Regions from separate parts of the Priestia sp. TSO9 genome, predicted to be linked through region 2. Evidence: riboswitches for the same ligand, from Rfam matches in the RefSeq annotation. Region 2 holds a riboswitch; the other holds the start of a gene.

Region 1 (16,839 bases), on a different contig from region 2:
TTAACATACCCTACCCTTTTTAATAGCTATCAGCAGCTTATCCGTGAGCATACATAAAAAGAAGAAGGGAGACTCCTTTCTTCTTTTTTTATTGAGCAGCTTTTTTTAATCTTGATCCTACGTCACTTCCAAAGGTCACTCCTAAATCACCTAGCCATCTTCTATAGGCAATACTCAATCGGTCCGGATTCAAATGAAGCTCTGCTTGTAAGTCAAGCGGCAGCTCTTCTGGTTTTTGACTTTCCACAATACTGGTATCTTGTTCAATAATAAGCTGCTGAAAATCGCGGAAATATTGATCAGGTGCATCAAACGAATAGTTTCTAGAAACTAGCGCAAACACCGTGGACTTTCTTTCCTCTTCAGGTAAAACCGCAAACAGCATTGAAAAGATTTCACCCGTTTCATAGTTCACTTTTTTCAATCTTGCAACAGTAGGACGAAGAATTTCAAAGGTATAATAAATAGTCGCAAAGTTACCCGTACCATCTGCATCTGCGTACACAGCGATTTCATCAGAAACGTATCGGTTATCTTTCCAATGCACCTTATAATCAGGAATTTCGGCGTAGTCAGAGTGTCCAAGGCTTCCTTCGTGAACAAAAGCCAAATGGCTTACATCTAGAAAGTTTTCTACGACACGAGGAGCTGCTGCCTGCAGAGTATGAGGGTTGGCGCAAACCGTTTTGAATCCGGAGTTAAGATGTTCGCCATACAAGGGAAGAGGAGTATCACCCGCCTCTCTATTCATCTTCACCCATATAATTCCGTACTTTTCAACGCAGTCATATACCTGTGCTTTTGCTTTTGAAGGAATAGCTCTTCCCGGCGGCTGTTGAGGAATTTTGACACAAGCCCCGGCATCATCGTATTTCCATCCGTGATAAGGGCATACAATGCAATCATCTACCACTTTTCCAAGAGATAACGCTGCACCGCGATGGATGCACAAATCTTTAAATGCTTTAATGGCATTAGATGTGCGAAAAAGCACAACTCGCTCTTCTAAAATCGTTACTTGCAAGGGCTGATCTGTTAAATCATGTGAATAAGCTGCAGGCAGCCATTCCTTAGCCAATACTAAATCTTTAATCATCTGCATCGCCTCCGTACAATAAGTAAATTTATTTCTTGTTTATAAAAAAAACCGCAGAAATAGAAGGAGTGCTTCTAATTCCGCAGCTTTTTCGTTCCGTAAAACAGACTATAAGCGCGCGAAGATTCTACATGATTGCAGATAGAGCGACCTTAGCACTTCATCTACAATGACAATACGTGTTCATCGCTATTTTTTAAATACTTAAACCCTTATATATTGAATAAAGAGCGGCCAGCCGCTAAAAGCTTTTCTGTCCACTGATTTCTCTTAGTTTTACTTTATCAATTTCCCACTGAAAAATCTCTTGATTTGTAAGCACCTCTAACATGATTTTTTCGGTTAAACGAATAAAAGCTGCGGTTTTAAAAACCGCAGCTTGCTTTATTATGAGCTCATATAACTGGCTGTATATTTTTTCGTCTGCTTTTGTATTTCTTGATTTAAATGTTTGAAAAATGAGAGGGTTTCTTCATAATCCGTCGCTTTTTCATGAAACTTCAATGTAAGACTTTCTTCAAACAACGTTTCTCCTTGATGACCAACCGCTTTCAGCTGAACATCTGTAACAATACCTTGCGAAATCGAACATAATAAATAATTAAAGCAATGAACCGGAACGATATGCATGAGATGAAAATCATCGATAGTTCTATCACTTTTTGTTTTCTTAAATTCCACGGTGAGTTCTTCCGGATGAATAAACACATTTATATGCTGTTTGGACAAACAAGTAGGATTCATTTTTTGTGTATACTCACAAAATTCCAGTCCAATAAATACAGAATTCTCGGAGTCAGCTTCAATGAAGATTTGCGAATTTTTTACCATTGTCCTCGTCCTCCATATTCAATCTAGTTCCCCCATCACTCGCATTCAGTTGTAGAATATTTCCATCTTTTTTCTATTCTATCATTGATTTTTCTCAGTGCCTATTTAACAGGCGGAAGTTCTCTTTAAAAGAGAGGGAACTGACAGGCAGTTCTTTATGTGAGAAAAATAGACAAAAGACACCTCTTTTATTTTCTTGAGGTGTCTTTTGGTAGCATCAACCTGTATTACGCAACCCTGCTGCAATGCCGTTAATCGTTAATAACGCTTCTTTTAAAAGTTCTTCATTTAACGTTCCAGCCTCATCTTCACGCAGCTTGGAAATGACCTTAACTTGTAAGAATGTTAGAGGGTCCACATACGGATTTCGTAATTTAATAGATTCTTTAATCGTAGGAAGATGATCCATTAATTCTTTTTGACCTGTGATTTGAAGAATCATTTCTTTTGTGAGATTATACTCTTTTTTAATGGCGGTAAAAATCCGCTCTGAAATAGCCGGGTCTTGTACCATTTCCGTGTATTCTTTTGCTGCCATTAAATCTGCTTTTGTTAAGGCCATTTGCAGATTATCGACGGTCGAGCGGAAAAATGGCCATTCTTTATACATTTGCTGAAGAAGCTGTATATCTCCGGACTTCTCTACTAAATGCTGTAAGCCCGTACCTGCAGCGTACCAGGCTGGAAGCAGCTGTCTGCTTTGCGTCCATGCAAATACCCACGGAATTGCTCGCAAATCTTCAAAGCGATCACTTCCTTTTCGACTCATTGGACGTGACCCAATATTTAAAGCTCCCAGCTCAGGAAGAGGTGTAGCTTGTTTAAAATACGTTAAAAAGTCTGGATCTTTGAAAACAAGCTCTTGATACTTACGTAAAGAAGCAGTTGAAATCTCGTCCATTGTTTCTTCCCATTCATGTGTACGAATATCACATTGTTCAGCTTCTTGAGAAACATTTGCTGCCGCTGTAAGAAGAGCTGAGACCGCTTGTTCAAGGCTTCGGTAGGCAATGTCATATAAAGCGTATCTAGAAGAAAGAACTTCTCCTTGCTCTGTAATTTTCACGCCGTCTCCTAGCGTCTCAACAGGCTGAGATAAAATGCTTCGGTTTAACGGTCCACCTCCTCGGCCTAGTGAGCCGCCTCGGCCATGGAAAAACTTCAGACGAACTTGATACTTCCTCGCCATATCGTGAATTTCCTGCTGCGCTTTATATAGCTTCCAATTAGCAGTAAGCGTTCCTCCGTCTTTACTTCCATCTGAGTAGCCAAGCATAATTTCTTGCAAATCCTGCTGTTTCCTTAAGTGCTCACGATAAAAATCTAATTGAAATAGCTGTTCCATAATTTTAGGACCCGCTGTGAGATCATCAATCGTTTCAAGCAGCGGAGCTATATTTAACTTACTTTCAATGCGGCCATCTGCATGAAGGCGATAAATACCCGCTTCTTTGGCAAGTACCATGACTTCTAACAAATCACTTGCAGACTGCGTCATGCTGATTAAGTAGACTTCAATAGATCTTTCTCCAAATTCTTTATGTGCTCGATGTATCATATTAAATACTTCAATTACTTGCTGCGTTTCTTTAGAGTAATTCTCTACAAACGATAGCACAGGTCTTGGGTCTTGAAGAACTTTCCCTAACAGCTCAACTTTTTTCTCTTCTGTTAACGCTGAATAATCTTCAGCTAAAGAAACCGCATGGAAAATTTCTTTGATTGCCGCTTCATGTTCCCCGCTGTGATTACGGATATCAAGCGTTGCTAAATGAAAACCAAACAGCTCAACTTGGCGAATTAATTTACATAAGCTTTTTAACTGATAATCCTGAGGCTGGTGCTTTTGCAAACTGTCTTTGATTAGAAATAAATCATGTAGAAGTTCTTCCGACCTTTGATAACCCGCTTCCGACTCTCCAACTAAATTTAATTTATGAAGCATAATCGTAAGCTTGCAGCGATACACTTCGTGTTTGATTCTCCATCGCTTTTTCTCAGGCAGCAGAGATATTTCTTGATTAATAGAATCAAGAAGATTATCTGAAACTGCGACTCTTTTTGTAGACTGACTTAACCTTTGTCTCAATTGAGTAAGCGACTCTTTATATTTACGAATAGCTAACTTTCTTTGTTTGACAAGCGTTTGCCACGTTACTTTGGGAGTTACGTTTGGATTTCCATCCCGGTCTCCGCCAATCCATGAACCAAATCGAAGAATATTAGGCACCTTCCAATTTTCTTGGGGGTAATTCTCCTGCAATGAATTTTCCAACTCCTGATGAAGTTGAGGAAGCACTTCAAATAACGTTTCATCAAAATAATATAATCCATTCGATACTTCATCCATTACGGTTGGCTTGCGATCTCGCAGTTCATTTGTTTGCCATAAAATCAACACTTCGCTAAACAGTCTTTCTTCAATTTCCGTACGTTCGCGTTTTGTTAACGTTGGATTATCCAAATTTTTCAGAAGCTCAGCCATTCGTTTATGAATATCAAGAACACTTCGTCTAGTGGCTTCTGTTGGATGAGCAGTGATGATGAGCTCTAGAGATAAAGTTTGAAGCAAGTTAGCAATTACGTCTGGCGCCACGCCATTATTTTTAAGCGAAACAACGGCACTTTCCAATGAGCCCGGCTGCATAATAGAATCTTCTTGCTGCTGATATTCCCGTCTGCGACGAATTCGATGATTTTGCTCTGCAATATTAACTAAATGAAAATAAACTGCAAATGCCCGAATAACCTGCTCGCGCATCGGCTGTTCAAGAGTAACGATTTCATTTTTTATTTCTTTATAGATAACTTCATCTTTGTTTTCTCTAAGTGATTTTGCTACTTCGCGTATTTTTTCTACTTTGTTGAGCAGTTCTTCTCCACCTTGGTGAACCAGAACTTTCCCTAACAATTGACCAAGAAATTTTACATCACGGCGCAGGGCAGTGCTGCTGTTTTGTCTTTCTGCTGCTTCTACTGTTACCATTAGACACGACACCTTTCTTTATAAATGTTGTACTTTTTAAACTTTTTAGAAAATTATATTAAATTCATATTACCATGAACGAAAATAAATTTCATATAATTTTATTTCCTCCTCTCGTTCAGGAGAGGAGATTCATCAAATATAAAAAGAGGTTAAGACATAACTAAATGAATCCAATCTAAAGACGAACAAATGGGATACATAAGCTGAACCGCTTGTGACACCGCAGTGGATTACTGTGCAAGACTTTGCTTTCTGCGGGCGGTCGATGAGCCTCCTTGTCTCTTTCGCTTTTCCCCCGTAGTCTTCGTCTTGCTCTCCAATCAACTGCTAGAAGGAACGAAACAGATGAAACCTACGTTCACCATAACAAAAAAAACGAACCACTAATCAAACACGTTGATCAGTGGTTCGTTTTTCATTTGAGCTAAAACACTTTTGTCTCGGCCTCTCTTTTATGCTACCAAGGTTGTCCTAAATCCAATACCGATGCCAGCTCATTGCTTTTTTTACGCACTTGTTTACGCGTGGCAGCACGATCTGCCCCCGTTTGAAACAGGTATTTTTCTTCTTCTGTTTCTGGAATAAGCTCCGGTACTGCACGAGGCTTTCCATCATCATCCATTGCCACAAAAGTTAAAAATGATGTGGCTGCAATTTGACGCTCCCCGGTTTTTAAATTTTCTTTAATCACTTTCACAAACACTTCCATGGATGAACGACCTGTCCATGATACGTATGACTCCAAACATACAGAATCCTGAGGCGTAATAGGGTGCAGAAAATGAATAGAGTCTGCTGAAGCTGTTACACACTCTGTACGACTGTGACGATAAGCTGAAATGGACGCAATCATATCAATATCACTCATTAACTTTCCACCAAATAACGTATTGTGATTATTAATATCATTAGGAAAAATGCGGCTCGTTCGAACAGCCTTTGTATCTTTACAATAATTTGCTTTCATTAGTAAGAACCTCCATTGATGCCTATCATAATAAGAATAAAAGAATGAATGAACCTATACTAGCATATTTTGATAAATTTAGCTTTACAAAAAACTCGTTGATTTATTTACAGAAAACAAAAAAGAGAAGAAAAATTCTTCTCTTTTTTTGTCTATCGAATATAGCTTGATCCAAACGTTTTACCTAAAGAATCACTGTATAGGTCACTTGACTTTACAGTCCATTTCCCATCTTCTTTCACCATAAAAATTCGTAGGGGACGACTTCCTTCTTTCGTTTCTAATTCATTTACAATATCTTTGAAATGAGAAGCCGCAAACTCTTCAGAGTGTTCTGTATCGTAATCTTTCGTTTCATCTGTATATGCTCGCTTAAGCTGCGATACGTATGAATACAAGTCTGATAAATTAAGAGTAGTGTACTCCACCTCTACTACTGCTTTATTATTTGCATTCGCAATCACATTTGTTTTTACACTTGCTTTTTCTTTTAAAACATCTTTATACATGTTAAAAAAGTCTTTTTTTGCTTTGTCGGTTAAACTATTAGAAAACGCACCTTTTAATTCTTCGTTAAACGCTTTTTTCTGTTCTTCTATAACAGCTGTTTTATCTGCTGTTACATATTTATCATAGTCTACGTTTTCTTTATTTAAGTAAAGGACTTCTGTATAAGCTTGCAGAGCTTTTTCTGGGTCTTGCAGCTTATTATAGCTTTTCGCGTATTTCTTTGTATCCAGTGTTAATGTCACTTCGTCAATTTCTTCATCATAATCAGATGATTTTGGCTGAAGCCCAATTTTGTACTTGTTATCTTTTTTGACTTCAAAGACAAACGTTAAATTTTTTTGCTTTCCAGCACCAATTTTGTCAGATGCACTGCTTTCTAGTCCGAGCTCACGACTGTTCACTCCCGTTTTTGGAGACAGCTGTTCATCTCCTTCGTACAAATAAACACCGTCATAATCCGATAAAGATATACTGTTTTTGGAGACATTTTTCACTTTTAAATCAACTTTCAACAGCCCTTTTTCTTCACTTGTATCTCCTTCATCACTATCTACTAAAATGTAAGAAGCGCTGTCAATAGATACTTCAATCGCCTTATTTTTAGCCGAAGTGGACCCTCCCGTTTCCTTAGAACTGTTGCAAGCCGCTAATACTAGCATAAGTACAAAAGCTAAAGCCAAAACATTCATTTTTTTCACAGCTGCCTAATCCCCTTTATTTTGTTTTTTTAGAACTTTATCCCAAATAAAGGTTCCCTCTGTATAAATACTTAAACCTTAAAATCTATATTTTTTACAATATTTTGATAAAAACTAAGTCTAAACTCTCCACTCACCTAAATAAAAAAACACGAGCACGGGCTCGTATTTTTTTATTTAGATTTAAAATTTTCTTGATTGATTTGTTCAGCTTCTTTCATATATCGGTTAGCTTTGCCACTTTTAATTCCCCAGTAATAAAAAGCTAATGATACGCAAGCAATCACTAGCATATCCCATCCGAAAGGCAAAATATTTTTGCCTCCGAATTTTTCGCTTCCTATGTAGGAAATAAAAATCATGCACGCTAAATAGATAAGCATCCAAGCCCCGGTTAAAAATTCTTTTTTAAAGCCCACCCATTTATTTTTCGCTTGGTAATAAAAATAAACAGGCAGGCCAATTGCCATAATAAAGATCACTTCACCTGTAAGTGGCCACCTTGCCCAGTAAAGCGTCAAGGAAGCAAAAACGAAGCCGCATGGCGCAATAACTGATGCCCCTTTTAAATAAAATGGACGGTAAAAGTGTGAAGCCGTTTTTCTTAATGTTATAAGCGCTACAGGACCCATAATATAAGAGATAAGCGTCGCTACTGAGATCACTTCTGCTAAGACACCCCATCCTCTAAATAAAAAGAGAAACAAAAAGCAAGCTGCTAAATTTAGCCACATAGCTGAGCGCGGGACATTGTAAAGTGGATGAAGAGTACCAAATATCTTTGGCAAATATCCATTTTGCTGCATCCCGTATAACATTCTAGAAGTAGTTGCCGTATATGTAGCACCTGTGCCGGAAGGAGAAACAAATGCGTCTGCGTATAACACAATTGTTAGCCAGTTAATTCCAAGCGCAATCGCTAAATCAGCAAAAGGAGAATTAAAATTCAAATGATTCCATCCATCAGCAATTGATGACGGACTTACTGCTCCGATAAAAACAATTTGCAATATAATGTATACAATTCCTGCAATAAAAATTGAACCAATTACAGCTACCGGAATCGATTTATTAGGTGATTTTGCTTCTCCTGCCATATTTACAGGACTTTGAAACCCATTAAATGCAAACACAATACCTGATGTTGCCACTGCCGTTAAAACACTGGCCCACCCATAAGGGGCAACCCCATGCTCACTTGAAAAGTTTCCACTATGAAAACCAGCAAAAAATAAAGCCCCTGCCGTTAAACCAGGAATAATTAATTTAACAATCGTAATAAATGAGTTTGCTTTAGCAAAGAGATTTACCGTCCAATAGTTCATAAAAAAGTAAACGAATAATAACAAAGACGCAACTGCCAACCCCTTGGACGTCAAAATTCCATTATCTACTAATTCGTGAGTCCAGCGAGCCCATTTCCACGGCCAAGTACTCATATATTGCACAGATGCAATAGCCTCCACTGTTATCGTTGAAGCGATTGAAATCCAGTTAGCCCAAGCAGCCAAAAAACCAATAAATGATCCGTGTGAATACTGAGGATATTTAACCATCCCCCCTGCTTGTGGAAACATCGCGCCCAGTTCAGCATATGATAGAGCAATGGTCAAAATAACCACCATTCCAATAACCCATGAAAAAATAGCCGCGGGTCCCGCAATTTGAGCTGCTTTCCATGCTCCAAACAGCCACCCTGAACCGATAATCGAACCTATGCCTGTCATGGTTAAAGCAAATGTTCCCATCTTCCTTTGCATATTGCTCATCCAAATCTACTCCTCTTCCCTAGGAAAATAAAAAAACACTTGCGAAAATTTCTCAAGTGTTTGCCCAGGCGCGCGGCTTATACGCTATATGCTCCCCCATGGTCATCCATGTTGCGCCAGTCACATATAGGAATATATTTTTTATCAGTATATAACATTCATTTCTATTACTCAATACACAAAAATGTTTACATTACTTTTATAAAAATAATAAATTATTCGTAAAATTCCGAATAAAACTTCTAAAAACCTCTTTTTAATTACAAAAATAACTAAAATCCTATCTTTTCTTGTTGTTTGATTCTTTTACTCCACGAGTAGATTACCTTCTAAAGATTATACTAATATATAGTATTCATTTACATAATAAGAATTAGCAGCTATATATCCATAGAATTCTTGCACTAGACCCTTTACTTATATACAATATGAAGAAAAGATACTAAAGTGAACTGTCCACCACTTAGCTACGCTTGAAGTGGGAGACTTCTTTTAGGAAAACGTTAAAACCTACATATCATGCACTTCGCAACAAATGAAGTACTTCGAGCAAACTTCTCTGTTTACGCAAGCAAAAAACAGGGAAAATTACGAAAAAAGATTGTTAGAGGGATGCTTATGAATTATGCAAATGTAAAAGTTCTTTATTTTGATGACGACGGAACCATTCCAAATCACCCTCGTCTTCCAGTTTTATTGTATGAACACGTATTTATTAGTAAGAAAGAGAAAGTGGAGAGCATTTTTAATTCTCACAACTGGAAAAACAGCTGGGTAGGTGGCATACATGATTTTCACCATTACCACAGCAATTCCCATGAAGCACTAGGCGTAATTAGCGGATCTGCACGTTTAAAACTAGGTGGACATATGGGGGAAAATATCGTGGTGCACGCTGGCGATGTGCTCGTACTTCCTGCAGGAACAGGGCATATGCGTCTGCAGTCAACTGCTGATTTTAAAGTGGTTGGAGCTTATCCAGAGGGCATGGATTACAATTTACGAACAGGAAAACAAACTGATCGCCCTCACGTATTTGATGAAATTGCACAAGTACCTATTCCTACAACAGATCCTGTTTATGGCGACAAAGGACCATTGACAGAGTGGTGGAACTAGACAAGCACTTATTGTCTAGTTTTTTTATTTGCTCTGTTTTATTCTTTCCATGAATCTCTATTTGAACATACAAATTCTTTTCTTATGATGCAATAGCAATATACTTTATCTCAGCGAAATAACAAAAACTTCCCGGTCAAAACTAAATTTCTTCTTTTTCGTGCTTTTTTTGCTTCAAGAGCAGCTTCGCTTAGATTATTCCCCTTTTTTTCTTTCATAATCATTTCAAATATACTCTCATCACAAGCTCTTTTTTGTTTTTCTAAAAAAATTTTCATAGATTATAACGAAATTTTCAAAAAACTTATTGCTTTACCATGTCAGACTTGCTATCATAGTGAACATTGTTAGATAAATTTTTAATAGGAGGAGTAAAATTGAACAGAAAATTCATAATTTTTATTTTATTCATCATTCCATTTATTGCTCAATTCGCTGTTTTACCTTTTGTAAATAACATTCATCCAATTATTTTTGGATTACCTCTTTTGCATTTATGGTTATTTTTATGGGTCTTCTTAACGCCTGTGTGTACATTTATTATTTATCGTTTACAAAAATCTTGGGGGGACATTGAATAATGCAAGGAAATTTAACGGCACTTTTAATCACATCAGCAATTGTTCTTGTTGTTATCGCGATTGGCTTTATAGCAGGACGTGACAAATCATCTAGAAGCTCAGTTGAAGAGTGGGCTGTAGGTGGAAGACGTTTTGGAAGCCTGCTCGTCTGGCTTTTAGTAGGAGCAGATTTATATACTGCTTATACATTCCTAGGTCTTACAAGTACAGCTTATCAGGGAGGAAGCATCGCATTTTTTGCCATCCCTTACTCTGTTTTAGCCTTTTTAATTTCATACTTTTTTCTTCCAAAGCTTTGGACTGTTGCTAAAAAGCACAAACTTACTACGCTTGCTGATTATGCCAGAGAACGTTTTAGCAGTAAATTTCTCTCCTCTTTAATTGCTATAGTAGGTGTATTGATGCTCATTCCATATATTGATCTTCAGCTTAGCGGTATTCAAGATACCCTTCGCGTTGCAGGAACTGGCTACATTAACGTAAAAGCAGTCGTTATTCTTTCATTCTTTCTTGTGGCTCTTTATACCTTTTTCAGCGGAATTAAAGGTCCCACATATACGGCAATTATTAAAGATATTTTAGTATGGGCCATTATGTTATTTATGGTTGTTTCTCTGCCAATTATGCATTTTGGAAGCTGGGGCAACATGATCGACAATGTTGCAAAGGATGCACCTCAGCTATTAACGATCCCAACACAAGGACCTAAAGGCATTCCATGGTTTATTACAGCATCACTCGTATCTGCTTTAGCTTTATTCATGTGGGCTCACGCTGCTACAGGTGTTTTCACTGCTAAAAGTGCAGATTCGCTTCGTAAAAATGCTGTCTTCTTACCTCTTTACAATATTGTTTTAATTCTAGTCATCTTCTTAGGGTTTATTGCTTATCAAGTATTACCTCAAGATACAACGGATCCTAGATTAGCATTATTAACCTTGATTCAATATTCATATGGCGGCATTGGCCAAGGCTTAGCTTATGCAACGATTGCTCTTGCTTCATTAATTCCATGTTCTATCATGGCTATCGGAGCGTCTAACTTATTTGCAAATAATATATTCAGAGATTTAATTAATCCAAATGTACAGGGTAAAACATTAACAATGGTTACTCGTTCTATGGTTTTCGTTGTTATTGGACTGGCACTTTTATTCGGTTTATTATTCCCTCAAGCGCTTGTTTCCCTACAGTTACTAGGGGTATCTGGTATGGTACAAATCTTCCCGGCTATCGTTATCAGCCTGTTCTGGAGAAATCAATCGAAAGAAAGTACGATTGCTGGATTAGTAGTAGGGCTAGTTGTAACGTTTACCGTCCATGCCACAGGAAATTCATTTGGTCTTTATGAAGGATTCTGGGGATTATTATCTAACTTACTCGTAGTTGTTATTTTAAATCCAATCTTTTCGGCCAAAACAAAAGCAGCAACTAACGGCGTGAAAGAAACACTGTTTTCTAAAGGCACTACGCAAACTGAATTAAAGAAAAACGCATAAAAAAGTTCAGCCAATTGGCTGAACTTTTTTTAGATAATATTCTCTTTTTCAGAAGGGGGTGGAGTAGATTCTCTTTCCCAACATTCAATATTTTGATTGTTTTCTAACGCATCTCTATAAAAGACTGGATTTTTTCCTTCCTTTTTCTGCTGAGTATAGTCATGCAAGGCGGAAAATGCCACTTTCGATAATAGAAAAATAGCAATCAAGTTCACGACTACCATCATCCCCATAAATAAGTCTGCCAAATTCCATACAAGCTGAAGCTGAGCAATCGATCCAAAAATAACCATCGCTAAAACACCTACACGATAAGACCAAAGCCACATCTTATTTGAATTTAAAAACTCAATATTCGTTTCTCCATAATAATAATTGCCAATTAACGTACTAAAAGCAAATAGAAATACCATGATAGCTAAAAACCCTGATGCCCAAGAGCCAATATGGGTACTAAGAGAAGCCTGCGTTAGTTCAATGCCGCTTAGTCCCTGCTTATAGGCGGGGGATAAGAGAACGATAAATGCTGTGCTTGTACAAATCACGAGTGTATCCGTCAAGACACCAAATGCTTGGATAAGACCTTGTTTAACTGGATGACTCGTCACTGCAGTTGCCGCCGCGTTGGGAGCACTTCCCATACCTGCTTCATTGGAAAACAGTCCGCGCTTTACTCCATTGATTAACGTTGCACCAATTGATCCCCCAAGCGCCTGTTCAAATCCAAATGCATTTTTCACAATTAGAGATAGAACCGCAGGCATTTGATCAATATTTTTAAAGATAATGAACAGAGCCATTCCAATGTATAAAACGGCTAATACGACCACGATGTATTCCGATATCTTGGCGATGCGTTTGATTCCGCCAAAAATAATTACCGCAAATATAACTGTCATAATAATCCCAACCAACAAGCGGCTCGTTCCAAAAGAGTTCTCAAATGCTAGCGTAATCGTATTAGACTGCACAGCGTTAAACACCAGGCCGAATGATAGTGTAATGAGTACAGCAAATAGCCCGCCCATCCACCTTTTATTTAACCCTTTTTCCATATAATAAGCGGGTCCTCCTCGAAACCCGTTTGATCCTTTTACTTTATAAATTTGAGCGAGTGTACTTTCTACAAAACTTGATACTGAACCGATAATGGCAATAATCCACATCCAAAATACAGCACCCGGGCCACCAAGTGCAATAGCAATCGCTATCCCTGTAATATTTCCCGTTCCTACTCGAGCTGCCATGCTTATGCAAAAAGCTTGAAACGGGGAGACTCCTCCACCTTTAGCCGCTCGTCCTTCTTTCAAAACAAGTACCATTTCTTTCAACATGCGAAACTGCAAAAAACGAGAGCGAATCGTAAAATAAATACCAATTGATACAAGTAAAATAATTAATAAATTCGACCAAAAAAAATCATTGATGACGCTAATCACACTTTCGATTGCTTGTTGCATGCCTATCACCTCATTAAAAATTTGGTAGAACAAATGCAAAACATGAAAGTTTTTTCTCTTGGTGTTTATATTATTGAAGCCAATGAAGAGTACGTAAATAGACTAAAAAATACTCAAATCCCATTCTTTTGCGATTTTTTTTAGCAGCGTAACGCCTTTTACGCTATTCCCGTATTCATCAATAGCTGGACTGTATATTCCGATACCGCATCCGTCTGGAAATGGAGACTGCTTTTTCGTATTAGGTGGCACCAATGACATGATCCCTCCCGATACACCGCTTTTAGCTGGCATACCAACAAATGCCGCAAACTTTCCTGAAGCATTATACATACCGCATGTAAGCATGAGCGCTTTTGTTAATTTAGCTACTTCTTTTGGAATTACTTGTTTGTGAAACACTGGATGGTATCCGTCTAATGACAGAATTAATCCAATCAGTGCAATATCTTCAGTCGTTACTTCAATTGAGCACTGCTTTAAGTAAACCTCTAGAACTTCTTCTACTTCTCCTTGCAAGTAGTTCGTTTCTTTTAAATAGTAGGCAAGCGCACGATTTCGATGAGACGTTTGCCATTCTGATTCAAAGACCGTTTCATTAATGAGTGGTGTTTTCCCGGTAAGCATCGTTATCACATCAAACAAATAGCTTAATTTTTCTTTTGCCGTCTCCCCAGATAAAAGAGATGAAACCGTTAAAGCACCAGCGTTAATCATAGGATTGAACGGCTTTCCTGGTTTATGCATTTCCAGTCTTATAATAGAATTAAATGCATCTCCAGTCGGCTCTACATCCACTCTCTCTAGCACATAAGGAATGCCGCAGCATAAGCAAGCTGCTATAAAGCTAATGACTTTGGAAATACTTTGAAGAGTAAATACCGATTCATAATCTCCAGATTGGATAACTGTTCCGTCAGCACCAATCAAACAAATACCTAATTGAGACGAGTCCATATCTTTCAGCGCTGGAATGTAATCAGCCGTTTTTCCTTCTGACGAAAATTCTTTTATTTGTTGCACCCACTCATGTAACCGGTCTTTTGCAGTGAGCTGTAAGTAAGACATTTCCTGTTCAATTTCTCTTTTCATTAAAATCACCTCATCACTTAATTAACCTTTTATTTTAAAGCGCTTTCATAAAGCGAGATTTCATTTTCGTTTTTAATGTACAATGCAACCTACGAGAGCATACAAAAACCTACAAAACTTTTTGGAATTATATTTTTATCTTTGACACTCTTCTCCATTGTGCTGGACGCTGTCACAATGTATACTAATTCACGAATCACTTCAGGAGGTGAAATTATCTGAATTTTAAATCTTTCATTCGAAAAGATCCGTACATTTTATTGCTCATGCTCATTACTGTCCCGCTGGCGGGAGAGTTAAAATTTTATCCGTTAAATGAAACATTTCGAATTACATTTGGAGCTCCTACATTTTTCTTTTTCCTGTTGCTTTTAAAACGGAAAACCGTTTTAGCCGGGGGCTTGTTAACCGCTTTAAGCGTCGTTCTCTTTCGCATCATGCTCGATTATATCATGCTCGATCATTTTCAATTTGCGGCTTCTGCACATACGCATTACCCTACGTTTTTCTTCTACTTTACGTATGCACTTTTATTTTTTATTTTTAAAGTAAGCCGCATGAACTATAGTGCTATTGTAATTGGAGTGATTGGACTCATCATTGAAATTGCTGCTGATGTAGTGGAACTAACTGCGCAGTATATAGTTTTGCACACAACAATCCATGTCGATTCATTATCTGACATGGCCGTTATTGCTTTTGCTCACAGCTTCATTGTACTTAGCTTTTTTAATATGATGACGATTTATGAATCACAGTCACGGGAACGTCAAATTCGCAAACAAAATGAGCACATGCTAATGCTCATTACAAGCCTTTATGAAGAAACCGTTCATTTAAAAAAGACCCTTCATAATACAGAAGCCATTACAAAAGCTTCGTACGATTTATACCGTGTATTAAATCAGCAGGAAAAAGATCATTCTGTGCTAAACCAAACGCTCAGTAAAAAAGCGCTTCGGATTGCGGGAGATATTCACGAAGTAAAAAAAGACAACCAGCGTATTTTTGCGGGCTTATCTAAAACAATTTCAAATGAAAGTTTCCAAAATTATATGAAAGCAGAGGAATTAATCGAGCTGATCGTACGCATCAACAAAAAATATGCCGATTCTCTTCACAAACAAATTACCTTTTTTTCTTCTGTAAACGGGGAACATTTCAGCTACCACGTTTATACCATTTTATCGATCATTAATAACTTGGTAGCAAACGCAGTGGAGGCGATTAAAGATGAGGGAAGGATTGTTTTATCGGTACATAGACAAGCTGAACATGTAGAATTTCATGTACAAGACAACGGTCCTGGAGTACCTTTAAAGTACGAAAAAGCTATTTTTGAACCTGGTTTCACCTCAAAGTACGATCAATTTGGAAACCCCTCTACTGGGATTGGTCTTTCTTATGTAAAAGATATTGTTCAAGAACTTGAAGGTACGATTAAAGCTACACAAGAAGACAGCGGAATGACCTTTATCATTCAAATCCCCCTTCGTAATCTAATTCAGAAAGGATGAGTTTATGCGATTTTGTATTACAGATGACGATTCAGCTATTCGTTCAACGCTCAGTCAGCTGATTGAAGATGAGGATTTAGGAGAAGTTGTAGAAGAAGTCGTCGACGGAAGCTTTTTAGATGCCTCTACGTTAAATTTAAAACAAATTGATATTTTATTTATCGATTTACTTATGCCAGGACGGGACGGAATCGAAACAATCCGTCATTTAAAAGATTCATTTAACGGAAAAATGATTATGATTTCACAGGTAGAGTCCAAAGAATTGATAGGAGAGGCTTACTCATTAGGAATTGAATACTATATTACAAAACCAATTAATCGAATTGAAATTTTAACGGTTATTCGAAAAGTAATGGAACGAATCTCCCTTGAGAAATCAATCGACGATATTAAGAACTCATTGAATAGTTTAGCGACAGCTCATCACGCTCCCCCTTCAAGCCAGCCGATAACGAAACAAGCCCATCTATACGATGTAGGAAAATTCTTATTAGCCGAGTTAGGTATTGTAGGAGAAAATGGTGCAAAAGATTTACTGGATATTTTACAGTTTCTGTACACTTATGACCAAAGAGAAAGTGTGGAAAAACATTTTCCTTCTCTAAAAAATATTTTTGTAAATGTTGCAGAGAAAAAATTAGGAGCTCACGCGTCTTCTATTGAAATTAACCGTGAAACCAAAGCTTGTGAACAGCGTATAAGACGAGC
Region 2 (16,839 bases):
CTTTAACAATTAGCAATGGATTTACAGAGAAAGATCTTGAAGATGAAGATGTGCAATTTATTCCGAAAAAAGCAGAATTAATATCTCCAATTAGTACATCGTATGGGAATCAAGCAGCTATGGCATTCAAACTGTGGATGGACGTTGGGGGACAAGAAATTACTATAGATATTATTGACGTCATGACATTTGATGAATCAGGTAAAATAATTGAAGTATTGGCTCATTGGGGTAGGGATAATGTAAAAATAATGAAATAGAAGAAAGAATACTTCTATAAATGATATTCAACAATCAGGCACAATTGTGGATTAAGCGTCCCTTTTCCTATTTAACTATTGGGGGCGTTTGTTGAATAAGGGGTTCTTACATATATAATATGTAAGAACCCCTTATTTATCTATATTATTTGAATTTTAGTCTTGATAAAACCTTATCCGGAATGTCAGTATAGTCATACACTTTATCAAGATTGATTTCTTGCTCCTTCGTTTCTTCCAGGTCGATCACTCTTTTCGAGTTGCCTCTTATTAGATTACCACAAATAGTAAAGGTAAAATTATTTTATGTGAAATGAACATCAATCAGCTCACTTAACCTCATTTTATTTTTTAATTCAAATACTTCATCGATGAAAATAAAGAGATCCCCTAGGGAATCAACAAACTGAATGAATCCTGTATCTGTTATGCATTGGCCTCTCTTATAATATGTAAGGTACACTTGTTTATTTGTATGTAAGGCTTCAATTAAGGTGAAATTCATCTGTTCCATTTGCTCTTCTGTTAAAACAGGTTGAGCTACCTCTAGTTGCTTGCTTATGACTTCTTTTAACCCTATGTATTGCTCTGGCATTGTAGCAAAAGGGCGCCATTTCTTCATTCCTCTATGTTCCATGTTTCTGTCCTCCTTACGCTTTGTGGCCTCCAAGTAAGCCATTTCGATAACGAACGGTTGAATGCTCGAGGTGACTGGAAGCTCGCAGCAAACTATTCTTTCCATAACGCATCCGGATTTCATCAATCGTTTTAGCAAGCGCATGGGCTCTTTCACGCTGATCAATGTCCTCGAATAAACTCATTTGCTCCTCTTCTTGAATGCTTGTGTTTGATAAGGAGATCCCAATGGAGCGAATTGGCATTCCACTATCATAGGTATGTAAGATGGTTAAACAATACGGAAAGATATCTTGGCTTAAGTTCGAAGCTCTCCCCATTTTCTTTTGTCTGGAGAAGCCTCCACCTGTTTGTTTGCTGTAGCCAATGGATAAATGGATCGTTTGAGCCACCACTTGATGCATGCGTAGACGAAAACAAACATCGTCCAATAGCTCCAATAGCAATAATTCCACTTCTTTTCGGCTTGTATAATCTTGAAAGAGAATCTGACTTTTTCCAAAGGAACGAGAGCTAGGAATGTACACATCGGAAATGCGACTAAAATCAATCCCATTCGCATGTTGGTGAAGTTCCTCTCCCATGATGCCAAATTCTTTTTGTAACATCTCTTTCGAAGAAAGAGCGAGTTCTTTTATGGTATAGATGCCTAAACGGTTTAATCGTCTTTCTGTAGCTGACGAGATCCCCCAGAAATCTTTCATTGGATGAATCGACCATAACTTAAAGGGAATATCCTCATATCGCCAATAAGCAACTCCTGTTGGGCTATGCTTTGCTTCATGATCTAAGCTGACTTTAGCTAGTAAGAGATTCGGACCGATTCCTGCGGTAGCTGTCAGTCTTGTTTTGCGATAGATTTCATTAAGTATTCGATGAGCTAGCTCCTCTGGTGTTCGAGCAAATAAATGCAAAGAAGCAGTCGCATCAATAAACAACTCATCAATGCTATACGCATGAAAGTCTTCAGGAGCCACATACTGTAACACCAAACTTGAAATATAGTTGGAAGCTTTGATATATCTCTCCATGGATGGATTCACCACATGGATATCTTTCCTTTTAGGAATGTCGAAAAGGCGACTTCCTGTTTTGATCCCTTCTTTCTTTAATAAAGGTGTGGCAGCTAACACAACTGATCCTGACCTTTTGATATCTCCTACCACCGCAAGCCTTGTTTTCAATGGATCTAACCCCCGTATGACAGAGGAAACTGAGGCAAAAAACGATTTCATGTCGATACAAATAATGATTCTGTTTGGTAGCTGCCCATAATCCATAAAAGAACTCCTCAATTAAAAGAACATTTGTTCTGTATATTATATACGAACAAATGTTCTTTATCCAGTGGAATATCATCCCTTTTCCCGATTATTGCTATCCTATTGGAACTGGAATACAAATTATCTTTTTACTTTTATGCTTTTTCTTTCTTTTTTAATAAGAAAAGAACTTCGAATTACATGATAAAGAGCATTACCAATAACACCAATTAAGGCACTAAACCAAAATAAATTCATTAAATCATCTCTCATTCTTAAATTTTTAGAGGATGCTACAGACGATTTTTTCCTCTATACAAGTAATAGTGAAATGAAATATTAAAAACTAAAAAGATTTTATAAAAAGTTAAATTTTTTTGAAATGAGGATTTTTATATTAAGACACGATATTAAAAAGAAAAGGAAGACTGAAGAGGTAATAACCCTTCAAGCTCATTTGAAAATAAAAACTAATTAGTAATAAAGTTACAATGATAATTAAAAAATTCCATTTAAAGATGTATAATTACTTATAAGATAGATAGCATAGCTAAGGGGATGAAATTACGATGAATTTTAAGAAGCTACATATCAAACATTTTAGAAATTTTAAAGATGTAGAAATTGAATTAGACAATAAAAATGTATTATTCGGAATGAATGACGTTGGAAAAACAAACTTTTTATACGCAGTAAGATATTTACTGGATAGAGAAGTGAGACAACAAAAGTTTGTAATGTCGGATTTTCACAAAAATGATATAACACAAAAAATAGAAATAACACTTGAATTGGATCTGTCAGACTATGAAACTAGTGAAGATACAAAAAAACTTGTGGCCCAAGTCAAAGGAGCGAGAACTTCAGAGTCTTCAGATATTTTTTATATAAAATTGGAATCTGAATTTGATGAAAGGGAAGTATATGGTGAAGCTATTTTAAAATGGGGAGTAGATTTGGAAAATCTTATAGATATTCCAGCCAGAGGAACTTCTTATATATTAGATAATGTTTTCAAAGTAGTTTATATAAATCCACTGATTGACTTAGATCAACTATTTCATAAAAATAAGAAAATAATATTTGATGAATCTCATAGTGATGAAAATGACATAGGCATTATAGGTGAAATTAAAGGGATAACCGATCAATTGAATGATAAGATAGGCACAATGAATATAATAAAGGGATTTCAAGAAGAAATAACGACTGAATATAAATCTTTAAAAAATGAAAACATTTCTATTGAAATTAAATCGGAGATGTCTATTAAAGGATTTTTTTCAGATGTTATTCCTTACATCAAAAAAGATGGTGATGATAACTATTATCCTACATCCGGTGATGGCAGAAGAAAATTACTTTCTTATTCCATCCTTAACTACATAACTAAAAGGAAAAATTCAGATAAAATTATAATCTTTTTAATTGAAGAACCTGAGAATAGTTTGCATAGATCCATGCAAATTGCACTATCAAAGCAATTATTTCAACAACCTACGTATAATTACTTTTTCTTGTCGACCCATTCCCCTGAATTGTTATATGAAATGGATAATACTAGACTAATAAGAGTATTTTCAAAGGACAGAGTGACCTGTTCTTCACATATGTACAAAGTTGATTCTAACTACAAAAATGTTAAAAGGAAACTTAATAAATCCCTATCAGCTGCACTATTTGCAGAGAGAGTTTTATTGATTGAAGGTCCCTCTGAAAAAGTTCTATTTGAAAAAATATTAGAAGAAACCCACCCTGAATATGAATTAGACGGCGGATACTTACTAGAAGTAGATGGAATTAGTTTCTCACAATATACTGAGACTCTGAACAGTTTGGAAATTAAAACCTTAATTAAAACAGATAACGACTTAAAAGCAAAAAGAGGTTCAAGTTCTACTTATGACCTTATTGGATTTAACAGATGTTTGAAGTTACTGGAAAAAGATAGTTTAGCTCCAATAGAAATTACTCTTGCTGATAACATTAGTAAGAAAGATAAAAAGAGAATACTTAATGAAACAAAGTTAGAAATCTATGGAAAATCAAAAGATATTGTAATGGAGTTGGAAGCTAGTAACATATACTTATCTAGAATAGATTTAGAACATGACTTGAACATTGTTATTGCAGAAAAGATGCAATCGGTTTTAGAAACAACTACTCCTATAGATTACTTACAAACAAGTAAGCTTTATAATATGGTCGAATTAACTAATGGTTTAGATGCTCAAGATTGCGAGAAAATTTTTAACAGTGATCAATTTTGTTGCCTAAAGGAGTTGGTCAACCATGACTGATGAAAAAAGTCGAGAGGAAATTATCGAAGATATTGAAAATGTTCTAATCTCAGCTGGTGCAGGATCTGGAAAGACATCTATTTTAGTAAGAAAAATGAATTGGGATTTAACAAATAATACAACTCATTATAAAATTGCTGCAATTACTTTTACTAAGAAGGCGGCTAAGGAAATTAAGGATCGCCTTGGCGGAAAAGCAATAGGAAGTTTTGTTGGTACTAATGATAGTTTTGTAGAACAAGAAATAATTAGACCATTTATAAGAGATGCATTAGGCAGTAGCTATAATGATAATTTTGATGTAGAATATTCAAAAAGTAAATTTGACACAAGTGAAGAAGGATTAAGCATACTAAGGAATCAGAATATTTTAAGTGCGTTTAATGATAATAAAAAAAATTTTAAATTTCAGCTGGCTCTTAGAATCTTAAAAAGCTCTAAGGCAGCAAGACAATATTTATGCGCAAAATTTTTCAAAGTATTTATTGATGAATATCAAGATTGTGATAAGGATATGCATCAATTATTTATGTATCTAAAAGATGAACTAAAAATAAAACTGTTCATTGTTGGAGATCCTAAACAATCTATTTATATTTGGAGGGGAGCAGACCCGGAATATTTCAAAGGTTTGATTATTAATCCAAATGATTTTAATGTTTATTCACTAACTAATAATTTTCGTTGTTGTTCAGACATTCAAAACTATTCTAACTTATTCTACGAAGAAACAAGACACTTATTTTCTGAGAGAGAATGTGTCGAAAATGTCATTGGAATTAGCGATTCGGGGCCTATAAGTGACATTTTAGACAATTTAACTTCTGGCGAAAATTTACTAAATATTGAAGAAGAGCTAGCTATTTTAGTTAGAACAAATAATCAGGCACAAACAATACTAAACGAATTAAATGAACATGGCTATAATTTCACCTATATACCAAGAACCCCCTTAGATAATGGCACGAGAAACGTTGTGTTACTTATAGAACTTGCAAAGTATGCTAAGAACGATCGTTATTCAATATATGATGTTATAAGTGAATTAGCAGGCGAGTACAGTTCAGCCGATGTAAAAGAAATTAATGATATAATAAAAGTCCTTAAAGAGCAGGATATTGAAGAAGAGCAAATAACAAGGGTATTAACAGACTTGTTTTATAAGTTAAATATTCCTATGGATATTAATGAATTACAATCATTTATAGAAGTAATCAGGGTTTCAGACTATGATATTGCATTTGATGGTAGTACTCATAATCATAAAATTATGACGGTGCATTCTTCAAAAGGGCTGGAATTTAAACAAGTTATATTATTCGCTTCCGATTATAAAATCTATTGGAATCGGGATGTAAATGAACACTATGTAGCTACCACAAGAGGAGAAGAAAAAATGATTGTTATATTAGACGACACCAGGTATATAAATCATTTGCAACAACTAAGGAGTTTATGTAATCTAGATTCTATAGAAAAAGTAATAAAGGTAATATAATTTTTAAAAGCTACTTAAAATACTAAGCCCAATAACAATGAACGCCTTTGTTTTTTTAACAAAGGCTTTTTATTCATAATTTATAATTCCCTCTTATTTCATTAAAAACGTTCGTAAAAGTGTATGTATTTTGGAATACGTTCGTAAATTCTTTTTTAATTTAAACGAACGTAAAAATCGATAAATTTTTTATACATACTCAAAGTCCGTAAAGGTATACTTTTACGGACAACATATTCAAATCTATTACAAGATGTTAAAGTAGTTATTATTGCTAACAAAATGAAAAGATTACCAAATGCTTTTCGAAATAGTTAGTAGTAAGAAGTGAGGTGATTAAATGAAGGCTATATATCCAGGAAGCTTTGATCCAATTACAAATGGACATATTGATATTATAAATAGAGCTAGTGAATTTTTTGATGAAATTTTAGTGGCTGGTTTGGTGAATTCTAAGAAACAATATTTATTTTCTACCGAAGAGAGAAGACAGCTAATTGAACAATCATTTAAAGATAATAAAAAAGTCAAAGTTGATACATTTGAAGGATTACTTGTAGATTATATGAAAGAACACAATTATAGAGCGATTATCAAAGGCTTGAGAACCGTGACTGATTATGGATATGAAGCCCAGATGGCGCTAACAAATAAAAATCTATATAAAGAAGCTGAAACATTCTTTATTCACTCAGAAGAAAAATATTCTTTTCTTAGTTCAAGTATGGTAAAGGAAATCTATTCTAATGGGGGAAGGTTAAGCAGTTATATTCCAGAGCACGTTGAAAAAGCACTTTTATTGAAAGTTCCATGTTACCAGGGATAAATAATGTACACGCACATATTATCTTGGAGTAAGGGTGCTTTTCTATGCTTTTATGAACATACTCTATTTATAGAAGTAAATGAAAAGATCCTACATCAAAATAATGTAGGATCTTTTTGTGTTGTCATGCGGATCATCTTTGTTTAGATTATTTAATCCTTACCTAAATCCCATTTAATAATATGACCTGCGTGGGTAAGTCCTCCTCCGAATCCGTAGAGTAAGAGAACGTCTCCATCTTTTAATTTCCCTTCGTTTATCCCTATTTGTAGTGCTAGAGGAATGGAAACGGAAGAAGTGTTTCCCATGTACTCGACACTAGTTAATGTCTTCTCAACTGGAAAATCTGATCTTTCACATATAGACTCAACCATTCGTAAATTGGCACTGTGTGGAACGAACCAATTTACTTCACTCTTTTGTAGATTTGCTTGTTCTAGCAATTCAGCCATACCTAAAGGAATTGTCCGAGATGCCCACTTATATACTTCCCTTCCGTTTTGCACCATCTTGCCACTTGAACTCAAAGGTTGTCCATGCATGGTAGTAGATAAATTGGTGCGGTATACATGTTTACCTCCCTTTCCATTTGTACCAATATGCGTAGCAATAAAACTTGGGCGCTCTGCATCACTTTCGACCAAAACAGCTGCAGCCCCATCCCCAAATAGAACACACGTAGTACGATCCGTGTAATCTGTAACCTTCGATAACGTTTCTGCAGTTACGACTAAAACTTTATGATGAAGTCCAGATGTAATAAAGGCGTTTGCCATGTGTAATCCATATGTAAAGCCCGCACAGGTAGCATTAAAGTCTAGCGCCCCAGTTGTAGGAATATCAAAGTAATCTTGTATTTGGGCTCCCACGCTTGGAAATGCATAGTCGGGTGTTGTAGTGGAGACAACGATACACCCTACATCCTTTAACTCTTTTTGATACTGCTCCACTAAGTTTTCAATTGCTTTAATAGCTAGGTCAGAAGAATATTCATTTTCATCGGCAATTCTTCTTTCCCTCATGCCAGTTCGTTTCACGATCCATTCGTCGTTAGTATCTACAATTCGTTCTAAATCGTCATTTGTAAGTCTTTTTTCTGGTACGTATGTACCTATTGCTGTAATACGTGCAGTTGATTTCATTATATTCACCCTTTTTTATTACTAAGATATATAAATAGATATTAGTATTAGGTACTAATAAAGTCAATGAAATTATATGAAAAAAATGTAAATTTGGTTTATTTAGACCTAATAATAAAAATAAAAACCCTTTAAAACTATTGATTTTAAAGGGTTTTTTCTTATTATAATACCTGTTGTGTAAATTAAATTTGTGTATGATATATAATTAAAAAAGAAAAATTTGGATAAAGGTATTGTTAAAATTACTTTTATTATGTAAAATTTTCTTATAAAACAGACTATGTGTTACTGGCGTAAACATGGAGAACCATGAGGAAGCACATAGATAACGGCCGTACGCCTGGGCAAAGTATTTGAACATGAGTTCAAATACTTTTTTTATTTGGAAAGGAGATTTTCAAGTGAAAGAAATTGGTTTACGATACGGGATGAATCCAAATCAAAGTAAAGCTAACGTTCAGAATGCTGAGAACACGCCTATTAAAATCTTAAATGGAGAAGCGAGTTATATTAACTTTCTAGATGCATTAAACGCTTTTCAACTTGTTCGGGAGCTTCGACAGGCTACTGATCAACCTGCAGCTGCATCTTTTAAACACGTAAGTCCAGCAGGTGCAGCTGTGTACTCTCCACTAAATGAGACACTTACTGAATCCTATTTTGTTGAAGGCCTAGACCTGTCTCCTTTAGCGATTGCTTATGCAAGAGCGCGTGGGACAGATAGGATGTCTTCATTTGGAGATTGTGCTGCTTTTAGTGATGAAGTAGATGTAACTGTAGCTACTCTCCTCAAAACAGAGGTTTCTGATATGATTGTTGCACCAAGCTACACCCAAGAAGCATTAGAGATTTTGAAACAGAAAAAGAAAGGAAAATATCTAATTTTAGAGATTGACCCAAACTATGTGCCTGATCCAATTGAAAAAAGAACGGTATTTGGCATTACTCTAGAACAACAAAGAAATAATATACAGATTGGAAAGGAAGTTTTTAATCATATTGTTACGACTCAATCTGATATTCCTGATAATGCAAAAAGGGACCTTCTTGTCGCTCTTATTACATTAAAATATACACAATCAAACTCTATTTGTTTCGCCTTAGATGGCCAAACAATTGGGATTGGTGCCGGACAGCAGTCCCGTATTCATTGTACGAGGTTGGCAGCTGAAAAAGCTGATAAATGGTGGTTAAGACAACATCCAAGAGCACTTAATATGAAGTTCAGAGAAGGCATTTCTCGTGTAGAAGTGAATAATGCAATTGATGGATGGTTGAATGATGATATTACTGAAGTAGAAAATGAACAATGGAAACAGTGTTTTAAAGAGATCCCTGCTAGGCTAAGTAAAAGTGAAAAACAAGAATGGTTAAAAAGATTAAAAGACGTTTCTTATGCATCTGATGCCTTTTTACCGTTTCGTGATAATATCGATCGTGCGGCTCAGAGTGGTGTTAAATATGTGGTTCAAACAGGCAATTCTTTACGAGATGAACAAGTTACAGAGGCAGCAAATGAATATGGAATGATCATGGCACATTCAGGTATACGTGTATTCCATCATTAAGCTATGAATTAATATATAATCAAACCAAAAGAGCCAAGATCTCATAAAGGGACTGGCTCTTTTATACTGTTTCCGATAAGGCACAATATGTTAACTAATTCTGAATATCGTGTACAAAGTTCTTTAGTTTAAGAAATCCTTTTTATATCGAACAGCAAGATATATACCTGAAGCAATGAATGCAAGGGAATATTTAAATAAGAAGAAAATTTGCCACATATACTCTTTTGGGAAAATGAGGTCGCACAAAATGATTCCACATAACATGATAAGGGCACTTTTTAAATTTATTTGGTTTGTTCTTTCGTCAGATACACTCATACCCAATTTTTTTTGAAATACGTATACCAAAATTATTGCAATTATAAGCGATAAAAACCCAATACCAATAAGCATATTCCAGTTACTATTTGATTGTTCTGTCCAGACTTTCAAAGGATAAAAAATGGCATTTTCTATTTTGTCAGTTATCATTTCAGTCACTTCCTCTCACATAATTAAAAATATCGTTAACATCTACGCCAAAAAAATCAGCTATTCGATAAGCTAAAACGAGAGAAGGAGAATAATTATTTTTCTCCATTACATATATGGTTTGTTTAGATACTCCTACAGCGTCAGCCAATTCTTTTTGAGACATTCTTTTTAAAACTCGGTGCTCATACACTTTATTTTCAACGTAGTCACCATTTTTTTCTTTCAATGTAATCACCTTCCTTTTTTTGACTACAAACAAATAATACAACAAACTTATATAAAGGTAAAGTAAACTTATACAAAAGATAAATATTATTATACATATTAGTATATTAAAAAGGGTTCGATTCATCGCTAAGAATCGAACCCTTTTTCTATTTCATTCAAAAATATGGATTATTTCTTACTTTCTATAAGAAATATTATGTTAACTAAATCTATGTGCGATATACATAGAAACTTAGATGTTTTGTAAAAGATATTTGACATAATGAAAATATTACCATATACTATAAATGTAAAAAGTCTTTTACATTTTAGAGGTAGGTTGATAAGTATGGATAATCGGATCAAAGAACTTAGGAAATTTAAAAAGCTCTCTCAAGAGGATTTAGCTAAAGCTTGTGAAGTATCTAGGCAAACAATTAATGCTATCGAGAATAACAAATATGATCCAAGCTTAGCTTTAGCATTTCAGCTAGCAGAAAACTTAGAAGTAAGTGTGGATGAATTATTTTTATATCAAAGTGGGAGGAATTCGTAATGAAGAATGTGCAAAGAAATTATATTTTGGGTATTGTGGTTTTGCTAAGCTTCGCTTTTTTTCTAATCACGATGTATATTGCAGATTTTAAAAATGGATATAGTATAGGAGTAACTGGTGTTATAGGAATAGTTGTAGTTTTAACCAGCATATTTCAATTTGCTACTTGGGGATTCGATAGAAAAGTTCAAAAAGATGAAATGGGTAAGAAGGTTGCTACTATAAGCGCCAAAACAAGTTATCATATCTTAACAATCTCTCTCTTTGTTTTATGGGTAGCAGATCGCATTATTTTTGTCAGAAGAAATGATTTCGGCAATATATCTTTATTTGCAGCTATATGTCTGTCATTAGTTATCTTTCCGATTGTTCAATTCTTTTCAGCAAGACGATATAAGTAAAGGTTGAAAAGGCTAGAAACATTACATTTCTAGCCTTTTTAGTTCCTGTAATTGGTTTTATGTTAACTAACAATTAATTAAGTCTCTTTATGTTAAACTGTACATAGAAACATGTATGAGTTTGGAGGCAAGGTTATGAAACGTGCAATAGGTGTATTTCTTATTGCTCAAGCTTTATTAACGTACTTAACTATTAATACAATTTATACTCCTAGTACGACTACCATAGTAGATCGAAACACGGGAGTTACGACAGTTTCATATAGTTACCCTTGGGTGTATTGGTTAAGTTTTATCGGTTTGGGTATTGTGCTTATATTGGGAACATATTTAGTTTTTGCTAAGGTAAAGAAGCAGATCTTTAATTAAAGGTCTGCTTCTTTTATCTACCGATAAAGAGGTATTATGTTAACTAGCTTTGTGTATCGTATTCATTTATTTCTCCCTCTTTATAATGTGTTAAAATGTAATTATAAGGAATAAGAGGTGAATATAGTTATGTTTACAGCTTTAGTAGTAACAGCTTCTATTTTAGTTTTAGCTTGGATCGTTGGACAAAGAGAGCAACGCCAATAATTTTATATGTTATCCGTACGAAGAATTGAGATGATTATAAATGAATAAGAGAAATATGTTAGTCAAATCAATGTTTTTGTTAAGTTTAATTTCTGTAATAGTCTTTAGCTTTATTTTAAAGCAGGGGTTAACTGCATTACTTGTATCTGCTATTTTCATTGCATTAGCAGGAATTTTTATGAAAACTAAACCTACAAATAAAGAAAGCAGCTAATTTTATATTGGCTGCTTTCTTTATTTGTTTCCTAGAATTTTGATTATGGTAAATAACTTTGGGTATCTTACATATCTAAAAATAATTAGTTTGTATTTTGGCCCCCGCCATTTAGTCCTTCTTTTATGTATGCATTGACCTGACTATTTGAAAGCAATCCAATATGTCCAATGCCGTAAAGTTGAATATTTCTTGCTCCTTGCAACCTAGAGAGACTATTCACAACAATTTGATCATTGATGCTGTAGATAGATGTATAAAGAATTTTTTGATTAGGGTCTGTACCTGGGAGTGCTGTAGACGAGACTAAACCATTTGCTCCTCCTAACGTCACGACATTTTCAATCTTATTTCCTCCTCCTAAATATTTAATATAGTATAGCGTGTTCGCTCCTCCCATACTATGAGCAACGATATCTACCTTCTTAGCTCCTGTCTCTTTCAACACTTGGTCAATGTATCGAGCAAGTTGAGGTCCATTATTAAAATTGTTTCCTGTCTTATCTAAAAAATCAATAGCATAAAGATTACTACGATCCCATCCTTGAGTAATTAGATAGTTTTTAATAGGGATGAAATTATAAGATGCACCACTGATTCCATGAACTAGAACGACAGGATTGTGTTCTGATTGGGCCTTTGCACTCGAGGGTTGAAATCCTAAAGCTGATAAGATTAGGGATAAGGCAAAAATTGATGTAATAAGTATTTTCTTCATTTTTTATCTCCTCTTCAAGAATATGTAATTAACAACATGTATAAATTATATATAAAAAATCTAATATGGTAAACATATACTTATAAGGAATTTAAAGTTATATAGATTTAATATCTATTACTTGTTTATCATATGACCTATTAAGATACTCAGAAATAAATTAGTGCTGATAATGTTGATTATGTTAATTAAGAATTTATAGAATCTCTAACCCTTCTTGTGTTAAATTTAAATTCTCTAGAAAGGCGGGAATATTAGTAAAATGCGCAGATGGAAATTTGATAATGGTTTAAAAAAGAAAACTCGAGGGATAAAACGAAAGTGTCGTACGTTTGTTAATTCTATCACTGAATATACGGCTTCTTTACCTAGCCCTGAGGATAATAGCTATTTGGGTTATTGGCACCTTCATATGCCTTTTAATGAGTCATTTATTGATTCTAAAAATACATCAAATTCAGTAAGAAAGCTATGTATGCAGACACTGATTAATCGAATGCAGCATTTAATTGATACAAGAACTGAATTGGAGAAGGATTATCGTATTTATATTCTGATATCATTACCAAAGTTATTTGATTCTCAAATTGTAGTTTTATTTGATAAAGAAGATTTAAATGGATTTTTTGACAGGAATACAGAGGAGCAAAGTTGGACTCTCCTACCATCTGAAAGAAGCATAGAAAAAGAATGGGGATTAGAAATTCCTGAAAATCTAGTTATTAAAGGGTATAAAGAGATTATTAATGACGAAGATTACTTTCACGAAGGCGAGTTATGGTTCATTGGAGAGCTTGTTTGATTATTTAAAAGGATCTTTAATTAAAGATCCTTTTTTTAGTACCTATAAATTGGTATTATGTTAATTACCTTTGTATAGCGCATTAATAACCAAATTTTTGATTTAAAGTTAAATAATGGTGATATAATACAAATAGATCTACACAGAAAGTAGGAATATGATGAATCCAATAGAAAAGCAAAGTTTAAAATTTAGCGCTATGTTTAAGTCATACGAACAATTTTTGAAAAAGATTTTAAATATGTTCTTTACCAGATGGTATCTTATATAAAAAGCTTTTTTGATGCTTATGAGGTACATTGTGTTAATTAGGAATGTTTTAGATGAGAATGCTAAATCTAATGATACAGGAGATGTATGCTTGATTTATATAGTTTGTACAATTGTTGTTGCAATAATTTTTATTTTTAATATTGTTAAAGACCGGAACTTTATATGGTTGTGTATGTTTATTCCTCTGTTGATCCACTTTCTTATTACTCAAACTCATCTCTTTAACTTTATAATTGACCCTTTTGAAATTTGGGTTATTTTAATTATATATATTGCAACATATTTCGCTGTGTTTTTGTATGATTTTAATAAAACGAAGCCTGAAGAAAAGCAGTATAATTAAAATATAATTTAATTCATTAGGCTATTTTTTTAGATAATATAAAGCGTGATTTGGGTTAAGATTATTGATATTATGGATTTAGATCGTTACGAGTAACGAAGTTAATAAATAGTTATATGTTAAAGTAGAGAAGGTGAGTTTTTGAAAAAGTTAGCTCTTAAATTTCTAATCTATTTTTTAGTCTTTTTTATAGGCAATGTGATAATTAATATTCTTTTTAAGTCTCAAGCTGATTTCTTAACTGCATTCTCTACAGCCTTTGGTGTTTCATTTGGACTAGCTGTTATAGAATTTTATACAAATAAAAAATCCAAGGTAGCGTAACGTACTTTGGATTTTTTATTTCCCATAATACGTTTTATGTTAATTATCTACTAAAGCAATGATTTCTGAAAAATCATGTTGAATACTACTATTTAGTGCTATATCCGTATAAAAAAGTAAAAAGAAAGTATTGAGCTAGATTCACGTCCTGGCTCATACTTTCTTTTCATTAAAACTGATATATCGTAAGTTTTATATTTAATTTTATGAATTTTTATCTGCAATTCTACTAAACACAATCGGTTTTGTACTCAAAATGGATGGTAAATGCATTTTAAACTGTGATAACTTTCCTTCTACGTCCATCTCATAGGCAATTAATACATTCATTTCTGTATGAGAAAGATTCCACTTCGTTGTGTACGTGTTGTAATGATGATGTTTCATCTCTATATCAACGGATTTCCATTTTAAATATAACGTATCGTTTTGTTTATACACTTCAATTTTCCCATATGCAGGATGTTCAAATATCCCTGTATACTCTTTTACTGCATGTGTAAGGGTTGTCTCTTTTACTTGTGGAAGAGGCTTATCTAATTCTTTCATCATTTCTTTAAATTTAGCTGTATCTTCTATAGCTCTTTTATGCCAATCAATTGCATCTAGCCCCAGCAGCTCATCATAAATTTGATTCGCAAGGTAAGATGGTAATAACGTTGTTCCAGTGTTTGTTAATATAACAAGTCCGATATTTTCTTCTGGTATAAAAGATACGAGTGCTGAAAATCCATCAATATTCCCACCATGATGAATTACTTTATAACCCCGATATGCACTAATAAACCAGCCAAGTCCATAGCAATTTAGTGTTGTTTCTGATGTAGATAAAAGTGGTTCATCCGGAATTGGAATATGCGGTTCATACATCTGCTGTAACATATCAGGTGTAATAAGTTCATGTTCACCCACTTTTCCTTGATTTAAGTGGAATAGCACCCATTTGGCCATATCTTCTATATTTGAGTTTATGCAGCCCGCAGCACCAACTGTATCGATGTTACGAAATGGAACTTTGACTATATCTTCGTTCTTTTCAATGTATGGAAGTGCATGATCATCTTTTGCTTGTGAAGTAGTAACTGAAAAATTTGTATCTTCCATATGAAGAGGTTGCAGGATATGTTCGGATACATACTGTTCCCATGTCTGATTTGTAATTTCTTCTACCATATAGCTAATGGTTGCATACATTAAATTATTATATAAAAAGCTTGTACGAAATGGTGCATCTAGCTCCAAATATTGAATTTTTTCTGCGATGTCTTTTCGTGTTAGTGAAGATCCATACCATAGTAGTTCATGACGACTAACACCAGAACGATGAGAGGCCAAATCACGAGCTGTAGTTTGTGAGCTTGCTAGAGGATCATGGAGTGAAAAAGCAGGAATATACGTTTGAACAGATTTATCCCAATTAAACTTTTGTTGCTGAGCAAGTAAACTTAGAGAAAGCGTCCCAAAAGCTTTTGTAGATGAACCAATTGCAAACAGTGTACTTGGTGTAACAGGTTTTTTATTTTCAATGTCGCGATACCCAAATCCTTCAGAAAGAATAATTTCTCCATCTTTTATGATTGCGACTGCTGCTCCTGGAACATTTAAATCTTTCATCATTTCCTTTGTATAACTACCCAGGCGACCTGTAAGAGAGGATTTTATTTTTTGCATAAGAATTTTTCTCCTTTACCATTTTTTGTTACAAGTAGGTTATTTCGAGATAAAGAAGAGAAAGACCTTGTTGTTAACAAAGATGTCATATTTTTAGTTTCTGACTAGGAGTTATAATTAACTTAGGTTCATCTGTTCCACTCTGAAGATAATATACCCATGAAATATGTATCTACATATTTCCCTTCCACATAGGCGTGATTTCTTAATATGCCTTCTGTAACAAAACCAATTTTTTTATATAATGCAATAGCCCGTTCGTTTAATCCCCTTGTTGTTAAATAGATTTTATTTAAACGGAGTTGTTTAAATCCTAAATCAATCATTTGCTCCATCGCTATTTGACCATATCCTTGACCTCTAGCTTCAGAAGATAAAAGAATGCCGATACTAGCCCTTCCATGTGCATAATCTATATCTTTTAGGAATACCCATCCAACCAATACTTGTTCATTGGTCTCAATGCCTAAAATTAAATCGTCATTCATTCTTTTCTTTTCTACTTCCTGTACTACCTCTTCATAAGTTAAAGGTGTCCTACCTACCATTAGCATTGCCTGTTCATCATTTAACCATTTATGTAAATGTTGAATATGGGTTGTTTCAAATGGGGTAAGATATATTTTTTTTGTACTCATTTATTTATCTGCTCCTTCTGCTCCCAACCAGCGAATTTTTTAGAATGTTAATAACAAGCTATACATCCTGTCATACTTCATCTCGTAAATATTACTGACAAAGGTAGAAATGTATTTCTAGTCACGATGTAATTAAAGGTGAAT

What was found. Region 2 has a riboswitch for ZMP and ZTP ahead of LJC66_RS14560 (phosphoribosylaminoimidazolecarboxamide formyltransferase). Riboswitches for the same ligand answer to the same signal wherever they lie in the genome.
Region 1: it holds a riboswitch for ZMP and ZTP, as region 2 does, so the genes downstream of both, LJC66_RS03825 (glutamate/serine transporter AimA) here and LJC66_RS14560 (phosphoribosylaminoimidazolecarboxamide formyltransferase) in region 2, are expected to answer to the same signal.

Annotation. Positions count from the first base shown of each region.
Region 1 is NZ_JAJEKD010000009.1:188,229-205,067, reverse strand. Features, by position in the region: gene LJC66_RS03855 (ABC transporter permease) at 1-57, shown strand, start outside; gene LJC66_RS03850 (aromatic ring-hydroxylating dioxygenase subunit alpha) at 89-1,096, opposite strand; gene LJC66_RS03845 (hypothetical protein) at 1,484-1,927, opposite strand; gene ppc (phosphoenolpyruvate carboxylase) at 2,145-4,913, opposite strand; gene LJC66_RS03835 (acyl-CoA thioesterase) at 5,374-5,883, opposite strand; gene LJC66_RS03830 (DUF5105 domain-containing protein) at 6,036-7,082, opposite strand; gene LJC66_RS03825 (glutamate/serine transporter AimA) at 7,265-8,860, opposite strand; ZMP/ZTP riboswitch at 8,916-8,994, opposite strand; gene LJC66_RS03820 (cupin domain-containing protein) at 9,380-9,979, shown strand; gene LJC66_RS03815 (DUF3311 domain-containing protein) at 10,357-10,560, shown strand; gene LJC66_RS03810 (sodium:solute symporter family protein) at 10,560-12,059, shown strand; gene LJC66_RS03805 (alanine/glycine:cation symporter family protein) at 12,089-13,519, opposite strand; gene LJC66_RS03800 (glutaminase) at 13,622-14,611, opposite strand; gene LJC66_RS03795 (ATP-binding protein) at 14,878-16,128, shown strand; gene LJC66_RS03790 (response regulator) at 16,133-16,839, shown strand, end outside.
Region 2 is NZ_JAJEKD010000014.1:39,962-56,800, reverse strand. Features, by position in the region: gene LJC66_RS14595 (nuclear transport factor 2 family protein) at 1-260, shown strand, start outside; gene LJC66_RS14590 (YolD-like family protein) at 565-897, opposite strand; gene LJC66_RS14585 (Y-family DNA polymerase) at 911-2,176, opposite strand; gene LJC66_RS14580 (ATP-dependent nuclease) at 2,728-4,458, shown strand; gene LJC66_RS14575 (UvrD-helicase domain-containing protein) at 4,451-5,956, shown strand; gene coaD (pantetheine-phosphate adenylyltransferase) at 6,297-6,782, shown strand; gene LJC66_RS14565 (ketoacyl-ACP synthase III) at 6,935-7,924, opposite strand; ZMP/ZTP riboswitch at 8,202-8,280, shown strand; gene LJC66_RS14560 (phosphoribosylaminoimidazolecarboxamide formyltransferase) at 8,329-9,495, shown strand; gene LJC66_RS14555 (DUF2178 domain-containing protein) at 9,619-9,969, opposite strand; gene LJC66_RS14550 (helix-turn-helix transcriptional regulator) at 9,971-10,198, opposite strand; gene LJC66_RS14545 (helix-turn-helix transcriptional regulator) at 10,529-10,735, shown strand; gene LJC66_RS14540 (hypothetical protein) at 10,735-11,136, shown strand; gene LJC66_RS14535 (hypothetical protein) at 11,272-11,505, shown strand; gene LJC66_RS14530 (esterase/lipase family protein) at 12,012-12,644, opposite strand; gene LJC66_RS14525 (DUF3916 domain-containing protein) at 12,907-13,446, shown strand; gene LJC66_RS14520 (hypothetical protein) at 14,204-14,386, shown strand; gene LJC66_RS14515 (serine hydrolase) at 14,591-16,057, opposite strand; gene LJC66_RS14510 (GNAT family N-acetyltransferase) at 16,186-16,695, opposite strand.